Regions from separate parts of the Porphyromonas sp. C0041D3 genome, predicted to be linked through region 1. Evidence: riboswitches for the same ligand, from Rfam matches in the RefSeq annotation. Region 1 holds a riboswitch; each other region holds the start of a gene.
What was found. A riboswitch is a leader RNA that binds a small molecule or an ion and turns the genes downstream of it on or off. The one in region 1 is predicted to bind cobalamin.

Region 1 (6,102 bases):
CGAGGATCGGCTTTCCGGCTGTGGAGGAGGGCTCTCCGTCGTCGCTGCACCGCTCCTCGCGCTCCCGGATGCCCACCACATAAGCCCAGCAGCAGTGGCGCGCATCGTGGTACTTTGCCCGCTCCTCCTCGATCACCGCCATAGCCTCCTCGACCGTCTCCACAGGCACAGCGCGCGAGATGAAGCGACTGCGTAGCTCGGTGTAGAGACCGGCGCCCTCGGCCGTGAGGGAGCGGTAGGAGGTGATGGGGCTTGGCTCACTCATGGGACAGCAGTCTCTCCAGGGCGGGACGCCAGTCGGTCCCATTCGCCGGTCGTAGGGTGGTCAGCCCCAGCGCCCGGGCAGCAGTCACGTTTTCCTCCCGATCATCGATGTAGAGGGTCTCTCGGGGGTCGAGGTCGTTTTCGTCCAAGATAAGGTGGTAAAAGCGGGGGTCGGGCTTCTTGATGTGGAGGAGGTGGGAGGCGTAGCATCGCTCGAAGTAGCTCTCCAGCGACTCGCCCGAGGGGAGGAAGTGGGGCGAGAGGTAGAGGTCGTAGAGGAAGGCATTGGTATTCGTGGCGAGAAAGAGGCGGTAGCCACTCAGCTGAGTGCGGAGGTAATCCAGCTTGTAGAGCTCTACCTCACCCGCATAGCCGGCAAGGGCCCATGTGATCTCATCGATGGTGAGGTCGTGGCCGTAGGTGGTGCGGACGATGTCGCGGAACTGCTCCTTAGTGATCCGACCGACCTCTAAGTCGGGGAATAGCCCCTCCCGGGGATAGGGCGAGAGGAGCCCACGAGCCTCGACGAAGCCGAGCCGGTCGAAGCGCCGGACGCTCTCCGCAGGGCGGTCGATCAGGAGCACACCACCGAGGTCAAAGATGATGTTGTGGATACTCATACGGTCAGACGGCGAGAGACGATCTCGATGACATTATATATAGCCACTATATCCTCCACGTGGAGGTCAAAGTCGTGGTAGAAGGGATTGAGCGAGTGGAGCCTGAAGAGCCCCTGCCGAGGGTCTTGGCCGATCACCTGCTTGATGACGATCCCCTCAGAGCGGGTGACGAAGATGAAGTAGAGCCAGTCGCGCGTGTGGAGCCCATCGAGCCAGTAGTCCCTGTCGACACTGCGTGCCAGCACGCGGTCGCCCTCAGAGAGACCTTTGCTCGAGCCGTCGTCCATCGAGTCGCCCTGCACCGTAAATATCCGGTAGATGCCCCGGTAGTGCCGGTCCACCGGCACCTCGATCATCCGCACCCCATCCGGGTCGGGATCGCCAAAGCTGGTCAGCGTGCCGGCGACGGCGGGGTCCTCCACGAGAGGGAAGCGCATAGTCTGCGAGGGGTGGTATGGGAGAGCGGTGCTCTTGGCGAGGGCCTCCTCATCGAGGATCTCTATCGGGCTTGCCGGTGCCTCCTCAGCCGGCTCCGGGGTGCTGAGCATCGGCTCGATACCGGTATAGAGCCACTCCCTGCGGTACTTGGGGAAGCGCTCGAGGATCTTATCGAGCGTCGCATCCTGCGGGCGCTGTCCGTAGCGGGTGATGCGGAAGAGTGTGGAGGCGTTGCTCAGACCCACCTCCTTCGTCATCTCACTATAGGTCAGCTCCTCCTGCTCCATGACATGAGTCACTCGGTCGCTACGCGTAGGGTACGGAGAGGTGGAGAAGACCTCCCCTCCCGCAAGCATCTCTCCCTCACCATCGACGAGCCAGGGGCGGGAGAAGATCCCGTCGAATGCGTCTAAGAAGTCGTCGATCAGATTGACCGACATATAGGTCCCCCCACGCGAGAGGGCCGAGCGGATGGAGCTCCTATTGCCCCCCATGCGGAGAGCCACATCATCGGTCGTCTCCACAAAGTTGTGCGACCGGAGGTAGTCGTAAGCTCGGACCATCCGGTCGTGCTGACCCTGACGGATCTCAGCGGTGTCGTTTTTCTTCACGATAGGCATCTTACTTATATACAACCTTGCAAATATAGTTATATTCCGCGACCAATCCACCCCCTTTGGTCCGATGGCAGGGGCGGTGCGTTTTTGGCAAAACGGATAATAATGGCTAAACTTGCGCCCTCGTAGACTATTTGGTGTCCTCCCGCTCGGGCTCTCCGGACAGGAGGATGAAAAGGGAATCAGGTGCAAGACCTGGGCAGACCCGCTGCCGTAAGCTCCATAGAGAACTCCACTCACACTCTACTCTCCACTGTTGCCCTGTAGGCAATGGGAAGGATGCGAAGGGAGGGAGCAAGCCGGAAGACCTGCCGTAGTCTTAAGAGTAAAGTGCTTCCGGGGAAAGGAGCCGTGCTTGAGTCGCAATCGACCGACCCGCTGTCGGATCCACGCCATCGCTGCGCCTGCCATTCATCCTACCCTCTCTCCCGGTGATCGCAATAGCTGTAGAGAGATATGAGGATACGAGTACAGGCAATGGGATTGCTGGCGGCACTGCTCTCGGTGGTGTGCGCCTGCGACAAGATCCCGGAGCTCCCCTCCTTCGAGGGCGAGGATGGCAATAAAGCGGTGATGATCGTGGTGAATGAGGGTCTCTTCACCACCAATACCGCCGCCCTCTCGGTGATCTACGCCGATGGGACCGTCCACTACGATGTCTTTAGGGCGGTCAATCAGCGTCCTCTCGGCGATGTGGCTCAGTCGATGGCTGAGATCAATGGGCTTTACTTCATCGCTATTGACAACTCCCGCCGGATCGAGATCCTTGACCCCAAGAGCTTCCGGAGCGTCGGGTCGATCCGATACAGTCGTGCCGGCTCCCCTCGCTACATCACTCCCCTGACCGATAGTACTGCCGTTGTCTCTGACCTCCACAATCAGCTCGTCACGATCCGCACTCGCCCGCCCTACCGAGAGCTGGAGTACATCGAGCTACCATTCTCCTCCTCCGGCATCGAGCAGATGATCACGGTGGGAGGCAAGGTCTTCTGCACCTACATAGACCGGGGTATCGCAGTCTTTGATGCAGCCAAGTTTCGTCTCAGCACCATGCGACTGATTGACGAGGTCTCTGTCAGCTGGTCGCAGTCGACAGCGAAGCCGGTGGTGGATCACCGGGGGAGGATCTGGATCCTCTCTACGAAGCGAGTGGACGGCATCGAGCTGCCACGACTCAGCTGCATCGACCCGGTGGCTGAGGAGGTGGTGGACGAGCTGCTGATCCCGATCAAGAAGAGAGGCGACCTGAAGAGGGGTGACCTCATGGGGATGCCGGGCTACAATCGGATCGACATAGACCCCTCCGGCCGGCGGATCTACCTCAGCCTGACAGAGGCATCGGAGGACAACCCGGGAGCAAAGACTCGCCCACTCCAGGTGATCTATGCTATGGACGTGGACTCTAAGGAGCTGACACGCTACCTGCCGCTTCCCGAGGTGAAGCTGATGTACGGCATGAGTGTCTCACCCGAGGGGAAGGTGTGCATCTGCGACTGCCTCGACTTCACTGCCCAGAGAGGCTATGTGCGCGTTTACTCTCCTGACCGAGGTGAGGAGAAGAGCTACAAGGTGGCAGTCTACCCCAACTTTGTCTTTTTCCCCAAGTCATAATTAACCGAGTCATGATGAAGCGCCTGCCACTTCTCCTCCTCCTGCCCTTCCTTGCTCTCCCCACTCTACTCGCCCAGGATAAGGTGGAGCAGGAGGGGACTCTCGCTGAGCTCTTCGTCTATCAGCGGGCGATCACGAAAGAGAAGGAGATCAATGCCGGAGCCAAGGTGGAGCAGATCGCCCCGGCTACCATCGAGCTCTTCCGCTCACGCTCTCTCGCCGAGCTGCTGGCTGACAATACCGCGGTACACATCAAGAGCTTCGGTATGGGCGCTCTCGCCACCGCCTCCTTCCGCGGCGCTGGCGCGTCACAGACACGGGTGATGTGGAATGGCATCGACCTCACGCCGGCGATGTCGGGGATCTTCGACTTCTCCCAGATGCCCACCTTCTTTGCCGACCGCGTCTCACTCGTCTATGGCAGTAGCGATGCCACCACAGGTAGCGGTGCCATCGGTGGCAGCGTACGGCTAAGCACCACCCCGATGTGGGACGGGAAGCGGGCACTCACCCTCTCCGGCGAGTATGGATCCTATGGCACCTATAGCGCTATGGCATCGGCAAGGTATGGGACCGATCGCATATCCGGCAAGACGAGGGCCTTCCTCCGCCACTCTGACAATAACTACAGCTATCTCAATAAGGTATCCTCCGCCGATGCTTACCTCGAGCAGCGGAGCGATGCACGCTTCACCCTTGGCTCGGCTATGCAGGAGGGACACTTCCGCCTCGGGGAGAGCTCTTTCCTCTCCTCCGCACTCTGGTACCAGCAGGGGACGCGGATGCTGCCACAGCCCCTTGGCGTGGAGACGACCGTGCATGAGCGACAGGGGGAGACCAATCTCCGCGCCTACCTCGGACTGGATCACAGGGCAGGGAAAGGTCAAGCGGAGGTCAAGGCAGCGTATATCTACTATAGGATGAGGTATGACCGATGGTTTGACAATGATTACTTTGACCCCCAAGGCAATACCAATCTCTCCCACACCATCCACCTGAGCGGACAATACCGCTACCGCTTCAGCGACCGCCTACACGCCTCCACCACCCTCACCTACCGACACGATATCGCCCGCGCTGAGAGCTACCGCGAGGATGTGGTGCGGGTGCCTGATGAGAGTGGCTACGAGCGTCCGGAGCTGCCGGCACCGGAGCTAATCCACCGCTCCACACTCTCCTGGGCGAGCGCCGTGAGGTGGCAGTGGGCCGACCACTGGCTCGCCGACGGACGACTGATGATGGAGCTGGTGGACCGACGTAAGCCGGTGGTCACCTACTCCCTCGGCATGACCGGGACGCTTCTCCCGGAGCGCCTTCACCTCCGCGGTAGCGTCGCCTACAACTACCGCTTCCCGACACTCAACGAGCTCTACTGGCGACCCGGTGGCAACCCCAAGGTGCGCCCCGAGCACGGACTCTCAACCGACCTGACTCTCTCCTACCGACAGCCACTCGGCAGCCACTGGCACATAGAGAGCGAGCTCTCCCCCTATCTCCTCCTGATCGATGACTGGATACTCTGGCTGCCGATAGACCCCGAGTCGGGAGCCTTCACCAAGGGAGGCTCACAGAATCAGTGGCTCTGGTCGCCCCAGAATAAGCGCAACGTCCTCTCCTCTGGGCTGGAAGCGATGGCGAAGCTCTCCTACCGTCACGGCAACTGGGGCGGTAGTGCAGCCTTTAATTACTCCTACACCGACTCCCACTCCCGCAAGAGCGACGTCCGGGACGACGGTGCCTACCTCAAGCAGATCCCCTACGTCCCTCGACAGAAGTGGCACCTGACACTCTCTCTCGACTACTCCAAGGCTTTCCTCTCTCTCACCACCTCCTACGTGGGGGTGCGGTATGTGACGACGGACCAGAGCTACTTCACCTATCCCTACAACGTCACGCAGCTCGCCCTCGGCTACACCTGGGTGCTGCGGAGTGGCGTCACCCTCTCTCCTCAGCTGAGAGTGGATAATCTCTTCAACACCTACTACGAGTCGACGCAGTACTACCCGATGCCGCGTCGCAACCTTCTCGCATCTATTCTTATCACGCTATGAGTAAGTTTTCCACCACTTCGCTCCTCCTGCTACTCCTCATCCTCTTCCCGGCGTGCGGTGACGAAGGGACGTCTCCCTCCCCCACCCCCACCCCGGCAGGCAAAGACCTCACGATCTCTATCTCAATGCCTGAGGGCATCATACCGATAGAGGGGCTGAGGGTAGGCATGACCTACTACCTGGACGAGTCACAGAGTGTGGAGGTAAAGCTCTCCCAAGGAGCGAAAAGTGTCACGATCTCGCATCTCTCCCCGACAGAGGTAAAGGGCTCCGCCAGAGAGGCCACTATCCGCATCCCTCAGGGCAAACTATCAACGATAGACAGGACAAAAAAGTATCAGCTCACACTTCGCCTCACCGGGGCGTCACCGGAGGAGCGCCCACGGATCATGGAGCTCGACCCGAAGCAGCAGCGGTCGATCCTACACATCATGGATCTGATGCCCGTAGAGATGGAGGGAGAGGGAAGCTTCCAAGGCGATAGCATATCACTGACACTGA
Region 2 (6,102 bases), 160 kb from region 1:
AGTGAGTGCCGTGCCACCCGTATCGGCGCCTTTCCCGGTGATGGAGATCGTCCCCTTCGTGAGATCCTTGGCACGGACGATGATATTCTGGTCATACTCCTTCTAAGTCTTGCCGGTGGCTCCATTGACCGGTATCCAGAGGTCGAAGCCCTCCGCCTCTACAGGCGTAGGCGTGGGATTGGGCGTGTCCTCCCCGCAGGAGGAGAGGAGACCGAGGGTCAGGAGTGAGGAGATAAGGAGTGTTGCGAAGTTTTTCTTCATGATGTCGTGATTAATTGAGGAATAGACGGAGCTTGCAGTAGACGGAGCGTCCCGGCTTCTGCAGCATATAGTTGTCGTAGAGCGGACGATCCAGGAGGTTGTCGCCCTGCAGTGAGATGGAGTATCTATTGTGCCGGAAGGACCACGTGACCCCTCCGGAGAGATTGTACTGGCTGGGGATGATCGCCTTAGACTCACGGGAGCCAAAAGCTGCCCAGGTGAGGTAAAACCACTTGATGTACCCGAGGGAGAGATTGAGCCGGATCTTGCTCATATTGATCCCAAAAGGCTCCCTCATGGTCAGCCCGGTGATCAGATTGCCGTAGAGCCAGGGGCGATTGGGGATCCGGTAGCCGTAGGTGGCATTGGTCTTACCGTAGCGATCCTGCCTTGTCCGGTCCCGCTCATCGGTGTAGGTGCCATTGAGCGTGATGTCCAGGAGGGAGTCATAGGTGTACCTCAGCTCCCCCTCCAGACCGACGATCCGGGAGGTGCCGATATTCTCATACTGGCTCTCCACATCGCTATGGACCACCCGGTGGATGAAGTCGTGCACATCGCGGTAGAAGAGCGTCGCCTCGTAATTGAGGAAGTGACTCTGCGCCGGGGAGGTCTGACCATAGAGCACAAGGTTGAGGTTGTAGGCCCTTTCGGGGCGGAGCTTGAAATTGGGATAAATGGTGATCCCATTGCCCATCAGCTCGCGGGCAGAGGGGAGCTGCGTGGCGTACTCAAAGGAGCCCTTCACCGACAGCGCCTCCAGCGGGGCATACCGCAGCCCGAGGCCATAGCCGATGTTATTCTTCGTAAAGTGGGAGGGCACATCGGTCGAGCCGGTGAGCCACTCGAGGTCAGACTGACCGATGGAGACGGTGTAGAGGTAGTCCTTGACGAAGGTGAGCGCATGGAGCCTGCCGTCGAGGAGATAGCCACCGTAGGAGAGGCCGAGGATGTGCCGTGCCATCCGGTCCTTCGTTTCGTCAAAAGAGGTGTCGTAGTCGTCGTACCGATGGTTCTCGACCGCAGAGAGCTGGTAATTGAAGTTGAGCTTCCCCCATTTCCTCAGGTCATAGGAGAGATTGACCCGCGCCGAGAGACCGGGACGGAGCGTGTGACGGAGTGCCTTCCCCCGGCGGGTCACCTCACTGTAATTGGTCTCTACGGAGGTGCCGTCCCAGGCATACTTCCTGTAGGTGGTGTCGGCGAGCAGCATGTGATCTCTCGCGACTGCGGCATCGATCTGAGCCGACAGTCCCGGGGTCAGCAGATCCTTCTTGGCATACCTGCCAGTGAGGCTCAGGTCGGACCGTCGCCTAGTCGCCTCGCCTATCACGAGGGTCTGCATAAACCCGGTCTGGATCTCCTTGTCACTCCCGGTGTACTGTACCCCGAGGAGCGCCTCGTCGGCCCACCGCACCTGAGTCACCCCGAGCTGCACCCCGGCGGTGAGGGTGCGGTACCCATCGTGGAAGCGCGGGAGGTCCCTCCGGACGAAGTCGTACGCCTCCTCATCCCAGACCGACACCCCCTTCATCGTATAGTTATTCCGACTGGAGAGACAGCTCAGCGTGGGGCGAAGCGTAAGCCCGCTCGCTGCATGGCGGTATTGTCCGTGCAGATCTGCACCGATGGTGCCGAAGGAGCCAAATCTCAGGGAGGCATCCAAGAAGTTCGTCCGGCTCTTCTTAGTGATGATATTCACCGCACCCCCGAGCGCATCCATCCCCAGCTCCGGGGGGACCACGCCCTTGTAGATCTCTATTCGGTCGACAATATTGGCCGGCAGCGTCTCGAGGCTAAGGCCACTCCCGCGGGAGGAGAGCGGAACCCCATCGATGAAGTAGCGGATCGCCTGACCACCGAGACCATTGATCGACAGCTCCACGCCTGAGCCCAGCCCTCCCTGACCACGGACATTGACCCCGGAGGACTGCCCCACCAGGTCGCTGAGACTGCTGAGGGAGGAGATCACGGAGCTGACGTCGAGACTCATGGCGGAGAGCGCCTGATGCTGTAAGGCGCGCTCGTGCGAGGGGGCGAGCACCACCACCTCGCCGAGCAGCTTTGGATCCTCCTTGAGGACAAAGTCTACCGTCTCTCTCATCGGGAGGGACACCGACCTCGTCTCCTCCCTGTAGCCCATCAGCCCGGCAGTCACCCGATAGTCGCCGGGGGCAAGAGAAAAGCTGTACCTCCCCTCCTTATTGGTCATCATCGCCACGATGACATTGCTCTCCCGCATAGGCCGTACCCTGATCGTGACACCCGGCATCGGCTTCCCCTCCATGTCTGTCACGCGTCCCCGCAGCACCTCCGTCGCCTCAGCACCGAGGGAGCAGAGGAGCAACAGGAGACCGATCGCCCAACTCATTAATCTACTCATCCTCAGCACTCAGCTTCACACCGGTTTTCTCGTAGATCTTTTTCTTCTCCCCGATCAGGAGACGGCGATAGTGAGCAAAGAAGCGTGCCCGCTCCACCACCATCTCCTGCACCTCGGGCAGCTCTCCCAGCCCTCGGGCATCCACCGTCACCTCATAGCCCGCGTCACGCAGCGCGGTGGCCCACTCATCGGAGATGTCGTGCTTGGCATGCTCGCCCGCCACCATCATCAGCGGCATAAGGCAGACCCTCCGGAGTCCGGTGGCTCGGAGACGCCTGAGCGCCTGATCGTAGTAGGGGTAGCCCTCGATACAGCCGACAATGATCTGCGAGAGTCCTCGATCCATCAGGTAGTGGTCCAGCATCGCATACTGCGCCGTGGAGCTGTCGTAAGTGCCGTGCCCCACCAGGAGGTATGCGGTATCCCTATCCTTCGCCAATGGTGCCAGCACCTGGTCTATCAGCTCTCGGTAGTCCTTCTCGTAGAAGAGGAGTGGCGTCGTCAGGCGAATCTCCCGGAAGTCGCCACGTCGCTGCTCCACCTCCTGTTCTAAGGCTTTCATCTCCAGCCCATAGACCACCTGAGACGGGACGATCAGCAGATGGGTCACCCCCTCCGCCCGGAGCTTATCCATCGCCTCCATCGGCGAGAGCTTCTCGATCCCTCTGTCACGGAGCCGCTTACAGACAATCCTCGAGGAGTAGGCCTCACTTAGCTCTATGCCGGGGAAAGCCGCTCCGACCGCGTGATTGAGTGCGTCAAGCGTCCGCACACGAGTGTCGTCGTGTGTGGTGCCGAAGTGGACCATCAGTATCGCCCCTCTCTCTCCCTCACCGAGGGAGTCAAAGAGCGGACTCTCCACAAATATCTTCTCCTCACCCCTAACAAGTACATTAGAGAATAGCATACAGAGTACACCGAAGAGGATAAGACGATATGTCTTACTCATACGTGTATGAAAACCATCCGACCCACCTGCCCCCGAGCGGGATCCGAAAAATTATCTTACAGCCATGGCAGGTCTCCTGACTCACCTCCGGCCTGGCTTGCGTACCTTCCCATCGACTCAGTCGACAGTGGTAATAAAGAATGGCAAGCAGCCTAATGGAGGAATACAGTAGCGGGCACTGTGCCGGACTCGCACCGGACTTCCCTCTTGTGATGGGATGCGCAGCTCAGGCTGAGAGCGCATCACACCATAGCTCACAGCAAAGGTACACTAAAAAATCCCCCTCGCCAACTAATGTTAAGACCTCACCGCCGTCGCCCACGCGCTGGCTAATTCGCATAGCGATGTGGAAGTGGTACATTGCCGGAGAGAGATAATTTCGTACCTTTGCGGAGCCTTACCCCCAGTGAGAGGTGGGGCGGGTGGCGAAGAGGCCGACCCTTGCCGAAATAGCTCAGTTGGTAGAGCGACGCATTCGTAATGCGTAGGTCACGAGTTCGAGTCTCGTTTTCGGCTCTCCCTCCCCCGAGAGCGTCTGCGGATGATTTTTATCCGTGGGCGCTCTCACTTTTTTGGAGGTGGCGGGTAGTAAGGGTATATTTGCGAGAAGGACCGCATCGGCAGTCCTACTCAGACCATCACACTACACAGCCCCCACTCAATGGCAAATGTCCTCCAAGTGCTCTCTCCGGAGATGAGGAAGACCCTCCGATCGCAAAACATCTGGCCCGATCAGGTACTCTACCTGACCCGCCCGGATCAGCGGCTTGATATGTTTGCCCTCGGGCAGCGCCGCTTCGAGATCCTCATGCAGACCGAGGAGTACTTTCGTCAATTGGTCTCCATGGCAGACCGCAAGGAGCGGAGTGCAGGCTACAGTGTGCTTCCCCGCAAGTTCCGCGCGGTCCTCTATGAGTCCGATGACACCGCCGAGCCACGTCGGCTGCTCCTATCTCTGCCACAGTCCGACATCCCCGGGCTGCGGGATCTCTACCCCATGCTGATATGGACCACGGATGAGGAGCAGAGCCTGCTGGAGAGCCTGGGGGATGACATCGCCCTTCAGGCCTACCGAGACGGCTATATGGATGGCATGCCTATCGTCGCTCTGATGACCGGTGAGGTGCTCGCAGATGAGGACCCCCGTGGGGAGGAGAAGGAGAGACGCCGGTCCGAAGCGATCCCGGAGGAGCTCTTCGCCATCATTGATGACCGGTCGGACGTGGGCGAGGCGACGCAGATGGAGATGAAGGAGAAGGGCATCCTCCCGGAGGATCTGCTGATGATCCGGGTCGGTGATGAGACGATGGAGAGTCTCTCAGGGCGGAGGATCCCCGGCATACTCCTGCGCTACGATGACGAGAATATGGATCAGCTCTACCGGCAAGCCGCCTCAGACAGCCCACTCGATGCGGACACCCGCACACCCAGGCCCTTCAAGGCTTGCCTACTGAGAGACAGTCGCGGGACAGAGAAGCTCTACAGGCTGGAGGCTCCGCCCAAGTTAGATCCGGACGAACCGGAGCGACCACTCTTCTTCCCCCACCCGTCGATGCACGAGGGGATGGAGGAGGCAATCCCCTTCCTCTCTATTATGGCCACGGTGGATGCCGAGTACCTCTGCAGCCTTGGGCTGACGGAGGAGGACGCCTACATTTTTATCCCCCTACGCCTCTCAGAGGCAAGTGACGACACCCAAGATTTATTTCACCTATGAACTATAAGAAAATCCTCACCCTCCCGGCGGTAATGACCCTACTGCTGACACTTAGCTGCAGCAAGACCGTAGAAGAGGGGGCACCCGACTACCCGACCAAGCTAACCGACCTTGTGGATCCCTGGATCGGGACAGGGGGTCACGGGCACGTCTTCCTCGGGGCGAGTGTCCCGCTCGGGATGGTGCAGCTCGGTCCCACCTCCGTCACGGAGGGCTGGGACTGGTGCAGCGGCTACCACATCTCTGACAGCACGATCATAGGTTTCTCTCACACCCACATGAGCGGGACGGGCATCGGGGATCTCCTCGACCTGACGGTGATGCCGGTAACGGGCGAGGTGACTCCGGGGCGAGGGACGGCGGACGATCCGGCGAGCGGGCAGTGGAGCTACTCCGACCGGAGCCGTGAGGTGGTCCGCCCGGGCTACTATGCCACCCGGCTCACCCGATACGGCATCGACGTAGAGCTGACGGCGACAAGCAGGGTGGGACTACATCGGTACTCCTTCCCCGAGGGAGCAGAGCAGCCGGCGATTATTTGGGACCTTGCCAATGGAGGAAACTGGGACCGCCTCACCAAGGGCGAGGTAAAGCAAGTGAGCGAGACGAGAGTGGAGGGCTACCGCTACTCCACCGGCTGGGCAAAGGATCAGCGGGTCTACTTCGCTGCTGAGCTCTCCACCCCGATCCGCTCCATCGACTACGGCACGAGCCCCACGCCGGGAAAGGAGAGCGACGTGCCTTACAACTACGCCTACATCCACCTGGCTCAGCCGACGGAGCCGGTCCTCC
Region 3 (6,102 bases), on a different contig from region 1:
CTCGGGGGAGAAGTCACGAGTGCCCTTGGGTATGCTTGGTTTCTGAGCCATAAATGATGTTGCTACAGAGGGATGAGGTTAGTACGTATTATAGGAGCGGATCTTGTCCATCTTCTTCCTGGTCTTGGGTCGCATAGGGTCGTCGGAGTAGCCGAGCGACACCACCAGCTGGACCGTCTTCTCCCGAGGTATCCGGAGGATGTCCTGGATCTTCTTATTATCCACCCAGCCTATGACGCAGGTGTCAAGCCCCTCGCTGCGTGCTGCCAGCGTGAGATAGCCCACGGCGATACCGATGTCGATCCGGGAGAAGTGCTGTTTCTTGAGGAGGTTTCCTACTTTTGCCGCCACATTGGCTGCCTCCTCGACTACGACGATGAGCGCAGGCGCCTCCTTGGCGAAGGTGTTCATTGATGGGAGTAGGGGGGAAGTGAGGCACTTCGCGACAGCGACCTTGAGCTCCGGATCATCAACGACGATGAAGCGCCAGGGTTGCGAATTGGTGGCAGATGGTGCCAAGTGTGTCAGATCAAGTATGCGCTCGATTGCCTCACGTGGTACCGGCTTATCGAGATACTTGCGAGTACTCTGGCGCGACTGGATCAGCTCGCTGAGAGGGTTGCTGTCGGGGTCCATGGGAGAGGGTTACTGACGGAAGGTGATAAGCTTGGCGAGGTACTTGCCGATGATGTCAAACTCAAGATTGACCCGCTTCCCCTCAGACAGGTCACCAAAGTTGGTGATTTCCTTGGTGTAGGGAATGATGGCGACCTTGAAGGTGTCTCTCTCGGAGTCCACCACGGTGAGGCTGACGCCATTGATGCAGACAGAGCCCTTCTCCACAGTGGTGTAGCCACGAGCTGCCATCTCGTCAGTGACACTGTAGCGGAAGGTGTAGTAGGTGCTTCCACCCACATCCTCCAGCCCGATGCACTCGGCAGTGGTATCGACATGCCCCTGGACGATATGCCCATCGAGGCGACCATCACTCCTCATGCTCCGCTCCACATTGACCCGATCACCGGGCTTGAGGTCGCCGAGGTTGGAGCGCTCAAGGGTCTCCTGCACCGCGGTGACTGTGTAGCTCTTCTCCTCAGGATGGATTGAGACAACTGTCAGGCAGACTCCATTGTGCGCCACGCTTTGGTCTATCGCCAACTCGTCCCAAAAGGGGACGGTCAGGGTAAGGTCCACATTGGTACTATTGTGAGGGTGATCCACGCGGAGCACCTTTGCCGTTGTCTCGACTATTCCGGAAAACATATAGAGGATTACTTACTGATAACTATCACTGATAGTGCAAATTTACCCAAAAGGCATTACCTGCCCAATTCCCCCTCCTTGATCCACTCCGTCATCATCTCCAGAGCCTAGCTCGAGAAGCCGGGCTTGAGGTGGACGTACTCGCCCGGGAGACCGGTGCTGCAGGGTAGAAAAAGGTGATTGAGCCCTGCAATCTCTTCTGTCGTCACACCGGAGGATGCTGTCGCAAGGCGCTTGACTGCGCCGAGATTGTCTGACGCCTCCACCTGCATATCCTTACTCCCATTAAGAGCCAGTATCGGGCAGGTGATCCGCGGAAGGAGGGCGGAGGGATCGCTCCTGAGGAACTCCTTATAGTATGGTGTGGAGGTCGCATCAAGCATCGATCGGAAGTACCTGTCGCTGAGCACCATCGCTCTCGTGCCGGCTCGCTGCTCCTCGCGGACCAGCGGTAGCACCCTCTCGAAGTAGCCCCGCATCAGCGTAGAGTCCTCCGCCCGGGTGGTGGAGTGGTAGGCGAGATCCTTGAATGTCCTACTGGTAATCTTGGCGAAGTCCTCCTTTGACTCGGGGGAGATCAGGCTTGACATCATTACTACATTCTGGTATGTGATGACCTCCACACCTGAGGTCCCCGGGGCGGCAAGCAGCACGATGAAGTCAACGTCTGCCGGACTCTCTGCTGCGATACTCTCGGCTATCAGTCCTCCCTCGCTATGGCCTATGAGACCCACCCTCGAGTAGCGTCCCGTCCCTCGGAGGTACTCAAGTGCCGACTTGGCATCTGCCACGAAGTCACTCAGCATAGAGACTCCGAATGCCCCCGTAGACTCGCCCACTCCTCGCTTGTCATACCTCAGCACGGTGATGCCCTGCCGGGTGAGGTAGTCGGCTATGTCGCGGAGGGGCTTGTGTGGTCCCAGCTTCTCGTCCCTATCATTAGGTCCACTGCCCGCTACCAAGACCACTGCGGTAGAGCTCTTCTGCTCGCTAGGCTCCGTCAGTGTGGCAGCGAGGGTCACCTCTGCCGAGGGGATGGCAAGCTCGGTGGAGAGGTAGGGGAGGTCGTCCTTGGGCTTGCTCTTCCGGTACGCACCTCGTATCAGATCCAGACGGGTGGTAAACCCCTGCTGAGAGAAGTCTCCCTGGATCGTATCACCCTCGAGCTGCCCGCTATAGCTGGCACCGATGGTGCGGCTCTGCCAGCTGAGCATCCGGCTATCGGGGCTAAAGCTGATCTGATCCACTGGGATCCCTTGTGCCCCCTGCTCAGGGCTGTCTAGGGTGGCGGAGTAGCCATCGGCCCCCTCAGTAATGTGGAGCACAAGCGGCAGGCTGTAGGTTGGTGTGACCTGCAAGATCCCATGCCAAGTGTCGGCGATCTGAGCCTGGCAGGAGAGCGCAAGGATGGAGAGCGCAAGGATGGAGAGCGCAAGGATGAAGTAGTTTCGCATCGCTATGAATAAAGTGAGTCAGTAAAACTAATTGACCGAAAGGTACAAAAAAAGGAGAGGCCGCCACCGTCGGATGTCGGTGACCGCCTCTCCTAAAAGTGCATGGACTCGATCCGCTTCACAGAGGGTCGTCATCACTCAGTATGAATTACCTGACCACACTTGGGATAATAGTCGCTGATAGCGAGTCAAAAATTGGAAAATACAGATGGACTACATCCTTTCAGTGGCACCGCTCCAGTCCTCGGGAGCGATACAAAATGCACGTGACGGCAGGTTTTCTGGCTTGTCTCTCGGCTCGTCGCCTTCCCATACTCCTCCGAGGAGGACCACAGTGGCATCACTTCGAGCCGATCGGTTGGAGACTTACAGCAGCGGGTCTGCACAGGACTTGCACCTGTTTCCCTCTTACTCCGATGAGCGAGTGTCCATCGGATCACCGTCACCGCAAAGGTACATTTTTTCTCTTCATTGTCACCTCCATTTCGCCCATTGGACCGGCTGATTTCTTTTACCGATATTAGATGTCACTAATACCGATATTAGTTGCGCCTAATATCGGTAAAAGAAATGCCCCACATAGCGAGCCACTTTCCGCTCACAATTAAGAGTGCAGTCTGACCGGTGGAGCAAGGATGGTGGGACTGCTTTGCGAAAGACTCTATTTTGGGTAACTTTGGAAGAAAGTTAGGTAAGTACAACGCTAATAGAAAATAGTCAAGCCAATTATGGAGTATCGTATCGAGCATGACACCATGGGTGAGGTGAAGGTCCCCGCTGATAAGTACTGGGCTGCTCAGACGGAGCGCAGCCGTAATAACTTCAGGATCGGTCCCGCAGCCTCTATGCCTCACGAGATCGTCACTGCCTTCGGGTATCTGAAGAAGGCGGCCGCTTATGCCAATTGCGAGCTGGGGGTCCTCCCTCAGGAGAAGCGTGATCTCATCGCTCAGGCGTGCGACGAGATCATCGAGGGCAAGCTGGATGATCAGTTCCCTCTCGTCATCTGGCAGACCGGTAGCGGCACGCAGTCCAATATGAATGTCAATGAGGTGGTTGCCAATCGCTGCCACGTCCTCAATGGTGGCAAGCTGGGCGAGCCGAGCCTGATCCACCCCAATGACGATGTCAATAAGTCTCAGTCCAGCAACGACACCTTCCCCACCGCGATGAGCATCGCCGCCTACACCAAGGTGGTACAGCATACTCTTCCGGCGGTGAAGAAGCTCCAGAAGAGCCTCGAGAAGAAGGCTGAGGACTTCAAGGACATCGTCAAGATCGGGCGGACCCACCTGCAGGATGCTACCCCTCTGACGCTCGGACAGGAGTTCTCCGGCTACGCAGCACAGTTGGGCTATGCGGTTAGAGCGATCGAGGCGACCCTGCCGCACCTCGCCGAGCTGGCGCTAGGCGGGACGGCCGTCGGCACCGGACTCAATACGCCCAAGGGCTACGCCGAGCTGGTGGCCAAGTACATCGCAGACTTTACCGGGGAGCCCTTTGTGACGGCGCCCAATAAGTTTGAGTCACTTGCCGCTCATGACGCCGTGGTGGCGACTCATGGGGCACTCAATGGTCTTGCGGCCTCTCTCTTTAAGATCGCCAATGACATCCGTCTCCTCGGCTCCGGACCTCGCTGCGGCATCGGTGAGATCCACCTGCCGGAGAATGAGCCGGGCTCCTCGATCATGCCCGGTAAGGTCAATCCTACCCAGTGTGAGGCGATGACTATGGTTTGCGTGCAGGTCTTTGGCAATCAGACCACGATCACGATGGCCGGTGCAAGTGGCAACTACGAGCTGAATGTCTTCAAGCCGGTCATGGCTGCCAACTTCCTCCAGTCTGCTCAGCTGCTTGGTGATGCCTGCCTCTCACTGGAGGAGCACTGCGTTGCCGGCATTGAGCCAAATAGGGAGCGCATCAATACCCTGCTCAATAACTCTCTGATGCTGGTCACGGCACTCAATACCCACATCGGGTATGAGAAGGCGGCTAAGATCTCCAAGGCTGCATTCCACAATGGGACCACACTCCGCGAGGAGGCTGTAAAGTCCGGCTTCCTCACTGCCGAGGAGTTTGACGAGTGGGTCCGCCCGGAGGATATGGTGGGAAGCCTTAAGTAATAGGGGACCCTGCTGATCCGAAAAAAGTCGGATCTCGCACTTGATCAGGTGCGGGATCCGACTTTTTGGTACTGTCCTCTACCGATTAGGAGAAGAGGTCGTCGATCTCCTTGGGGGCTTGCTGTTGGTGTGGCTCTGTGACATCCTCTCTGTCGTACGCGACACCTGCAGCATCGTCTCGGCGACATGGCTCAAAGCCCTCGGGGAAGGTAAATTTTAGCCCAGGATCAATGCCGAGGGAGGTGTCCTTCTGTAGCTCCTTGTCTCCGTAGATCTTCTGGAAGAACCTCGCCACCACCGGCAGTGCCAAGCTCGCGCCCTGACCCATGCGCATGCCATCGAAGTGGATCGATCGGTCCTCACCACCTACCCAGCAGCCGGTGCTGAGCTTAGGGGTAAAGCACATAAACCATCCGTCCGAATGATTCTGTGTCGTACCGGTCTTCCCTCCCATATCGGCATCGATGCCGTAACGGAAGCGCATCCTGCTGCCGGTACCGCCATTCATTACTTCACGCATCATATAGAGCGTCTTGTAGGCGGCATCCTCAGGGAGGACCTCGTGGACCTTGGAGGTGAAGTTGGCCACCACATTTCCATACTTATCCACAATCTTGGTGACGTAGAGGGGCTCTTGTCGCATTCCTTTTTGGCTAAAAGTGGTGAAGGCTCCCACCATTTCCTCGACCGATATGTCACAAGAGCCGAGACAGAGGGCGAGGGTCGGCTCTATCGTGCCGGTGACGCCCATACTGTGGAGGTAATTGACGAAGCTATTTGAGTAACCATCACTTGACAGCTGACCCATAAGCCAGGCGGTGACCCAGTTATCCGAGTGCTTCAGTCCCCATCCGATGGAGACCATCTCGCCGATCATGGAGGAGCCGGCGTTTCGCGGTGTCCAGATGGAGCCGTCAGGATTGCGGAGTGCCGGCTGTACGTGAAGCAATTGGTCGCATGGAGTGAAGCCCTCGTTCATCGCCATGGAGTAGAGATAAGGCTTGATCGTCGACCCCACCTGACGGCGTCCCTGCGTCACCATGTCGTACTTAAAGGTGAGGAAGTCCGGTCCTCCGACGTAGGCGCGTACCTCTCCCGTCTCGCTATCCATAGCCATAAAGCCGGATCGGAGGAAGGTCTTGGCATATATGATTGAGTCCCTCGGAGTCATCACCGTATCGCGCAGGGTGGTGATGTAACTGTCTCCGCTGCGCTCATAGGCAAATACCTGCATCTCGGTGGGCTTGTCAAAGGAGGCGATG

Region 2: linked by a shared signal. The riboswitch ahead of AC1EKE_RS02820 (sirohydrochlorin cobaltochelatase) and the one ahead of AC1EKE_RS03470 (DUF5074 domain-containing protein) in region 1 are both predicted to bind cobalamin.
Region 3: linked by a shared signal. The riboswitch ahead of AC1EKE_RS04525 (alpha/beta hydrolase family protein) and the one ahead of AC1EKE_RS03470 (DUF5074 domain-containing protein) in region 1 are both predicted to bind cobalamin.

Annotation. Positions count from the first base shown of each region.
Region 1 covers NZ_JBWPWJ010000003.1:229,197-235,298, forward strand. Annotated here, with positions in the region: gene AC1EKE_RS03455 (IMPACT family protein) at 1-265, opposite strand, end outside; gene AC1EKE_RS03460 (HAD family hydrolase) at 258-884, opposite strand; gene AC1EKE_RS03465 (S24 family peptidase) at 881-1,942, opposite strand; cobalamin riboswitch at 2,058-2,269, shown strand; gene AC1EKE_RS03470 (DUF5074 domain-containing protein) at 2,396-3,550, shown strand; gene AC1EKE_RS03475 (TonB-dependent receptor) at 3,565-5,601, shown strand; gene AC1EKE_RS03480 (hypothetical protein) at 5,598-6,102, shown strand, end outside.
Region 2 covers NZ_JBWPWJ010000003.1:68,402-74,503, forward strand. Annotated here, with positions in the region: gene AC1EKE_RS02810 (hypothetical protein) at 103-261, opposite strand; gene AC1EKE_RS02815 (carboxypeptidase regulatory-like domain-containing protein) at 272-2,644, opposite strand; gene AC1EKE_RS02820 (sirohydrochlorin cobaltochelatase) at 2,637-3,593, opposite strand; cobalamin riboswitch at 3,643-3,860, opposite strand; tRNA gene AC1EKE_RS02825 (tRNA-Thr) at 4,037-4,109, shown strand; gene AC1EKE_RS02830 (hypothetical protein) at 4,255-5,310, shown strand; gene AC1EKE_RS02835 (GH92 family glycosyl hydrolase) at 5,307-6,102, shown strand, end outside.
Region 3 covers NZ_JBWPWJ010000004.1:180,358-186,459, forward strand. Annotated here, with positions in the region: gene hisS (histidine--tRNA ligase) at 1-51, opposite strand, end outside; gene AC1EKE_RS04515 (nitroreductase family protein) at 79-636, opposite strand; gene AC1EKE_RS04520 (riboflavin synthase) at 646-1,263, opposite strand; gene AC1EKE_RS04525 (alpha/beta hydrolase family protein) at 1,371-2,717, opposite strand; cobalamin riboswitch at 2,972-3,176, opposite strand; gene fumC (class II fumarate hydratase) at 3,446-4,840, shown strand; gene AC1EKE_RS04535 (transglycosylase domain-containing protein) at 4,926-6,102, opposite strand, start outside.